One region of the Nitratireductor thuwali genome, then DNA from elsewhere that is predicted to be linked to it. Evidence: predicted binding sites of a transcription regulator. Region 1 holds the regulator's gene; each other region holds the start of a gene.

Region 1 (2,266 bases):
TGTTCGGCGCGTGGCATTTCCAGCGCGCTTCGCCGCTGGCACTGCCGGCCAATCTGGCCGCCATGCCGCTTGTCTCGCTTGTGGCGATGCCCGCGGCGGTTCTTGCGATCTTCGCGATGCCCTTCGGCCTCGACGGGTTCTTCCTGTCGATCATGGGACGCGCCATAGCGGCGGTCATCGCCATCGCCGAATGGATATCCGACAGATCCCCCATCGATGCCGTCGGCCTGATGCCGCTTCCGGCGTTTCTGCTGCTGACGGTGGCCTTCGTCGTGGCCGTCCTGTCGACCACGCGCGCAAGGCTGCTGGCCGCGCCGCTGGCGGTCGTCGGCTTCGGGCTTCTTGTCGCGCGCGAGCTGCCCGCCGTGCTGATAAGCGAGGATGGCCGGCTGATGGGGGTGAGGACGGCCGATGGCGGCCTGGCGGTCAACCGCGCCCGGCCCAACGGTTTCACGATGGACGATTGGACCCGTGCCCTGAATGCCAAGATGGTGGTCAAGCCGCTGGTTGCCGGCAAGACCGCTGCGCCCGAGATGAAATCCCGCCAGTTTTCCTGCGTCAACGGGCTCTGTCTTATAGATAACCCGGCTGGGCATCTTATTGCCCACGCCGAGAATGCCGCAGCGGCAAAGCCAGTCTGTGAAACAGCATCCCTAATCGTCGTCGACGACGCAACGGCTTCAAATCTGTGCTCCGGGAGCAAGGCACTCGTCTTCACCAAGCGCGACCTCGCGCTCAGGGGAAGTGCGGCGGTCTGGCTGGCGGGTCCCGGCGAAGCGAGGACCGAATTCGCCCAGGCGATCAGCCAGCCCTATCGGCCCTGGCACACGCAGCGGCAATATTGGCGCGCCGCCCGCGGCCTTCCGCCTTACCGGCGCAAGACAGGCCAGGATCAGTAGCGCCGGATCAGCCCGATAAGCTTGCCCTGAACCTTTACCCGGTCGGGACCGAAGATGCGCGTCTCATAGGCGGGGTTGGCCGCCTCCAGCGCGATCGAGGCGCCCTTGCGGCGGAAGCGCTTGAGGGTCGCCTCCTCCTCGTCGACCAAGGCGACGACGATTTCGCCCGGATTGGCCGTCTGCGTCTCGCGGATGATCACCGTGTCGCCGTCGAAAATGCCGGCCTCGATCATCGAGTCGCCTTTGACCTCGAGCGCGTAGTGTTCGCCGCCCGTCAACATGTCCGGCGGGACGCCGATGGAATGCGTCTGGTGCTGAATGGCCTCGATAGGCACGCCGGCGGCGATCCGGCCCATGACAGGCACGGAGATTACACTGACGTCGTCGTCATTGCTCGCCGAGGGCTTCGGCCGCGAAGATGCGGCGGGCCTGCCAAGGCTGCCCTGGATCACGCTGGGCGAGAACCTGCGCTGGGCGTTGAGTCCCGGAGCGATGGAATCGGGAAGGCGCAGCACCTCCAGCGCCCGGGCGCGGTTCGGCAGGCGGCGGATGAAGCCGCGCTCCTCCAGCGCCGTGATCAGGCGGTGGATGCCCGATTTGGAAGCAAGATCCAGCGCCTCCTTCATCTCGTCGAAGGAGGGCGGAATGCCGGTCTCCTTCAACCGCTCGTGAATGAAGAGCAGCAACTCGTGCTGTTTGCGCGTCAGCATTGTTCCAACCTCGGGAATCAGAAAAACAAAACCAGAACAGACCGTATCTGTTCCATTTGTGTTCCGCAATACCCAAAATACAGGCAGGATTATCGCAGCATCAGCACGCGGCAGCGCTCTCCGGCCGCGCTCGCCGGGGCGCCGGGTTCGCGGATGATAAGGGCGTTGGAGGCGGCCAGGGTCGACAGCATCGACGAATCCTGCACATCGAAGGGCGAGGCCATCAGCCCGTCCTGCCCGGAAATGACCGAGGCGCGCACGTAGTCCTGGCGATGGTCGTTGGCCTTCATCGGTTGGGCAAGAATGGCCGAGCGCAGTTCGGGCAGATAGGTGCGGCCGGAAAACCGGGCGACCAGCGGCCTCAGGAACAGATGCGAACACACGAAGGTCGAGACCGGATTGCCGGGCAGTCCCAGAACCCGCGTTCCGCCGAACCGGCCGAACATCAGCGGCTTTCCAGGTCGCATCGCGATCTTCCAGAAGGCGAGCTCCATGCCTTCGCCGACAAGCACCTCGCGCACCAGATCGTGCTCTCCCACCGAGGCGCCGCCGAGCGTGACGATGATGTCGGCCGCCTCGCCCAGCGCGGCCCGTATGGCGCCGGCGATGGCGGCGCGATCGTCGCCGACGATGCCAAGATCAACGATTTCGGCGCCG
Region 2 (2,266 bases), 3.8 Mb from region 1:
CAGCCGGCGGATTTCAGGATCTGCGCCCAGATTCCCAACCAGAATTACCTTGTTCACACTGCCCGCCATGGGATCACTCCACTCGTCCGAAATTGAAAAACGCACATCAATGGCCGCGGAGCCGGCTTCCCGGCCGTCCGCCACATCTTGGCTTCGTTGACAATAGCCTATGGTGCGGGTGGGCGCGCCACCTCACCTTGCACGGCACGTCATAGTCCACAGCTCATTTGTTCTCTCTATGTTCTACACTACGGATGCGCCTCGCGCAACCCGGCAGCCGCCTTTCGCCAGACAAGCGTCCCGCTCCGCAGGCCGGATGGAGAATGAGGCTCAAGCCCATTCCGGGAGCTCCGGGCAGAGCCGGAAGCTCCGGGCAGACATGAATCAGGCCCTGCCGCCATCTGTCCGGGGCGCGCAGGGCCTTCCTGGGACTTTACCCGTGCCGGGAGCGTTTTACCGGCATTCTCCGGGACCCGAAGGCCCGGTTCGTTCAGGTTGGATTTTCATGTGGCAGCCGCTCGCCTGGAAGATGCCGGCAACTCTCGGGGAACTGCCGGTCCGGCCGATTTGCCTCAGCCGCATTCCCTGCCGCCTAAGCCGGCAAGGGGTTCCTCCGGCGCGCAGCCGTGGCTCCAGCTAGAGCCTGGAGCCCGTGGAACAGTCAGGTGGATTCATGTCTCCCTCCTGGTTTCCTTGCGCGTTGCACCGAAGAGACATTGGCGATCCCTGGGGATTCTACCTGTTTCTCCCGATGCGCAGCTAATGTGCGCAGTCTCGATCCGGCCGTCAAGATGTGGGCCTGGCCGTTCATCAAAAGTGATCGAAGCGCCGGGCTGGAGCTCGAATTGTCAGGAGACCGTTCGGCCTTTGTTCTTTTTCGCTTGCAGGCGCGGCCCAAAAGCATAAAACGGACCTTGCGCGGATGCGGCTGCGCCATCGACAATGTCGCGTGGTTTCCTACATGTAGCCGAGCCGGCCCGCGCCGGACACTGGCACAGAGCAAGACAAGGCGGCGACGGGGCATGCCCGACCACAAATCCATTTCCATTCGCGGCGCCCGCGAACACAATCTCAAGAATGTCGATCTCGACCTCCCCCGCGAGAAGCTGATCGTCATGACCGGCCTGTCCGGCTCCGGCAAGTCGTCGCTCGCCTTCGACACCATCTACGCCGAGGGCCAGCGCCGCTATGTGGAAAGCCTGTCGGCCTATGCCCGGCAGTTCCTGGAGATGATGCAGAAGCCGGATGTCGACCAGATCGACGGGCTCTCGCCGGCGATCTCCATCGAGCAGAAGACGACGTCGAAGAACCCGCGCTCCACCGTCGGCACGGTCACCGAAATCTACGACTATATGCGCCTGCTGTTCGCCCGCGTCGGCGTGCCCTACTCGCCGGCCACGGGCCTTCCCATCGAGAGCCAGACGATCAGCCAGATGGTCGACCGCGTGCTGGCGCTTGAGGAAGGCACGCGCCTCTACATCCTGTCGCCCATCGTGCGCGGGCGTAAGGGCGAGTACCGCAAGGAACTGGCCGAACTGCAGAAGAAGGGCTTCCAGCGCGTCAAGATCGACGGCGCCTTCTACGAGATCGGCGACGCTCCCGCCCTCGACAAGAAATACAAGCACGACATCGATGTGGTGGTCGACCGCATCGTCGTGCGCCCGGACATGGCCACGCGTCTGGCCGATTCGCTGGAGACCTGCCTGGCGCTTTCGGAGGGCCTGGCCGTGGCCGAATTTGCCGACAGGCCCCTTCCCGAGCACGAAACGGCGGAAGGCGGTTCCGCCAACAAATCCAAGAACGAAACGCATGAGCGCATGCTGTTTTCGGAAAAATTCGCCTGCCCCGTGTCGGGCTTCACCATTTCCGAAATCGAGCCCCGGCTTTTCTCCTTCAACAACCCGGCCGGCGCCTGCCCCGCCTGCGACGGGCTGGGCAGCCAGCGCGCCATCGATCCCGATCTTGTCGTGCCGGACGAGAACATTGTCCTGCGCGAGGGGGCGATCGCGCCTTGGGCGAAATCGACCTCGCCTTATTATCTGCAGACGCTGGAAGCCCTCGGCCGCGAATACGGCTTCAAGGTCGGCCAGCGCTGGAGGGACCTCGGCCAGGAGGCGCGGGACGCGATCCTGCACGGCACCGGCACGAGGAAGATCGATTTCGACTATGACGACGGGCTGCGCAGCTACCGCACGACCAAGCCTTTCGAAGGCGTAGTGACGAACCTGCAGCGCCGCTGGAAGGAGACCGAATCGGCCTGGATGCG
Region 3 (2,266 bases), 500 kb from region 1:
GGCGGTCCAGCGCGGCCTTGCGGTCGGTAAGGAAAAGCGCGGCAACATCGCCGAGGACAAGGAAGCGCAGAAGGTTCTGTTCGGCCAGCGCGCGAGCTGACCTTCGACGCGCTGCAAAAGGGCCGTGCGTTTCGCGCGGCCCTTCTCTTTGCGCGGCGCGTTACATGCGCGACCAGGTTTCGTTGCGGCAGATCAGCCCGCCAAGCACGCAACCGCCCATCTTGAACGAGTTGCCGCTGAGGCTGCCTTTGCCGGAATAGGTCTTGTCGTTGGCCGGGTCCGTCACGGTTCCCGTATACTGCCCGTTGCTTTCCGGCTTGAACTTGCCGATCTGCTTGCCGGCGTGCTCGCCCGTCTTCAGCGTGATGCAGTACTGGCCGCCGCACGGCACGATCTCAGCCGTGTTGCCCGATTTCGTCTTCCAGCGGCCCTCGATGGGATCGGCGAGCGCCGCTCCGCCCGCCATCAGCAACGCGATACCCGTCAATAGCACTCTGCGCATGGTCCCGTTCCTCCCTGTTCGACCGCTCAATTGGCTTACGCAGACGTAAGAGTAATACAACGGCGCGGCAAGCGAAAGAGGATTTCACCTGCTTCCGCCAGCCGGTCCCCAGCCGCTCCCATGCGTGCCGAAACCCGTTTCGTGGTTAGGAAAGCGTTGCCCCCTCTCGTCCTCATTTTAACGAAGCAGCGTGCGAAAGCCCGGCAATCCCGACTTCCTATCCTTAACGGATCCTACCTGTTTACCGAATGTTTGAACTTTGTTTTCGCCTGATTAATCAAGCTGTTTAACGCCGATTTCAATCCTCTCCGCCATTCTTCGATCCATCGCAGCACCGCTCCAGGGGACAAGGAGGGCGGGCCGCTCTCAGGAAGACAGGGGACTTGAAAATGGCACGTTTTGACTTTCAGGAAGCAGGTTCAGGCGCCATCGGGGCAGGTGCGCAGGCCGATGTGATCTTTCAGCTCGGCATGATGTATGCGACCGGCCGCGATTGCGACGTCGACCTGGTCGCGGCGCATAAATGGTTCAACATCGCGGCCATCAAGGGTTCGGCCCGCGCTGCCGAGCTGCGCACCGAACTGGCGGCCAATATGTCCAAGATCGAGATCGCCCGCGCCCTGCGCGAGGCGCGCGAATGGATGACCATGCATTGAGCTTTACGGCATCGGCGGAAAAATGGAGGCCGATCAAGGGTAGTGCGGGGGCACCGGCTTACGAGCCGAAGAGCGCCGCGCCAGGCTGAAGAAGCCGGCGCGGCGCTGTTGTTTTGCCGGGTCCGGTTCTGCAAGTTGTGATTTACCGCCGCGCTCTCAGCCCGCCTCGTCGAACTGCACCAGCACCATCCCGTCGGTGACCTGCGTCCCCTCACTGGCAATCTCGGCGACGACACCGTCGTGAGGCGCGGTGATCGTGTGCTCCATCTTCATGGCTTCCAGCACAAGCAGGGCCTGCCCCTTGGCCACGGTATCGTTGGCCGCCACCCGCACCAGTTTCACCAGCCCCGGCATCGGCGCGCGCAGGCTGCCGCCGCCCGCTGCGGCTTCCTCGGCCAGGCTGAACGGATCGAAGCTCTGGAAGACATGGCATTCCGGCCCGTCGAATACCGCGACATGCCCCGGCCATTGCACGACCCGCGTTGCCTCGTCCGGGCCTAGCGTGACGGTCTCCTCGGCACCCTCGCTGTCGCGCAGCGTGATCGAGAACCGCCCGCCGCCGAGGGCTTCCAGGGCATAGGTCCACTCTCCCTGGGCTCCCGCCAGCCGCCCGCGATGTCCAAGCCGGCTGAAGTGCCCATAGCCTTCAAAGGCGTCGAAGGGGTCGTCACCGGCCGGTGTGCGCTTAGCACCGGAAGCTGCCAGCGCCGCCAGCGCAACGGCATGCGTTCCGGCGGTCCGGCCCTGCCGCAGCGTATCCATATGACGGCCTATCAGGCCTGTATCGATATCGCCTGACGCAAATTCCCCGTTGCGGGCGAGCCGCGCCAGGAACGGCACATTGGCCGTGCATCCGGCGATTTCCGTCTCGTCCAGCGCCTTGCCGAGCGCCTCCAGCGCCTTCGCCCGGTCGTCGGCACGCACGATCACCTTGGCGATCATCGGGTCGTAGAAGGGTGAGATTTCATCGCCCTGCCGCACCCCGGCATCCACGCGTACCGATCCGCCATCGAGCGCTTCGGGGAACTTCAGATGATGCAGCCGGCCCGTCGCCGGCAGGAAGTCGCGCGCCGGGTCTTCCGCATAGATGCGCGCCTCGACCGCGTGG

What was found. The regulator LexA, encoded in region 1, represses DNA repair genes until DNA is damaged. The targets are predictions, from matches to a motif close to TGTTCNNNNTGTGTTCNG.
Region 2: a site for LexA is predicted at 858-875, ahead of uvrA (excinuclease ABC subunit UvrA). Genes of this name have one in related genera too.
Region 3: a site for LexA is predicted at 752-769, ahead of NTH_RS17105 (sel1 repeat family protein). Genes of this name have one in related genera too.

Annotation. Positions count from the first base shown of each region.
Region 1 is NZ_CP030941.1:4,028,140-4,030,405, forward strand. Features, by position in the region: gene NTH_RS19520 (ComEC/Rec2 family competence protein) at 1-899, shown strand, start outside; gene lexA (transcriptional repressor LexA) at 893-1,609, opposite strand; gene glp (gephyrin-like molybdotransferase Glp) at 1,699-2,266, opposite strand, start outside.
Region 2 is NZ_CP030941.1:229,054-231,319, forward strand. Features, by position in the region: gene NTH_RS01080 (single-stranded DNA-binding protein) at 1-69, opposite strand, end outside; gene uvrA (excinuclease ABC subunit UvrA) at 1,023-2,266, shown strand, end outside.
Region 3 is NZ_CP030941.1:3,529,855-3,532,120, forward strand. Features, by position in the region: gene NTH_RS17095 (glutathione S-transferase family protein) at 1-100, shown strand, start outside; gene NTH_RS17100 (DUF2147 domain-containing protein) at 161-502, opposite strand; gene NTH_RS17105 (sel1 repeat family protein) at 892-1,158, shown strand; gene NTH_RS17110 (acetyl-CoA carboxylase biotin carboxylase subunit) at 1,315-2,266, opposite strand, start outside.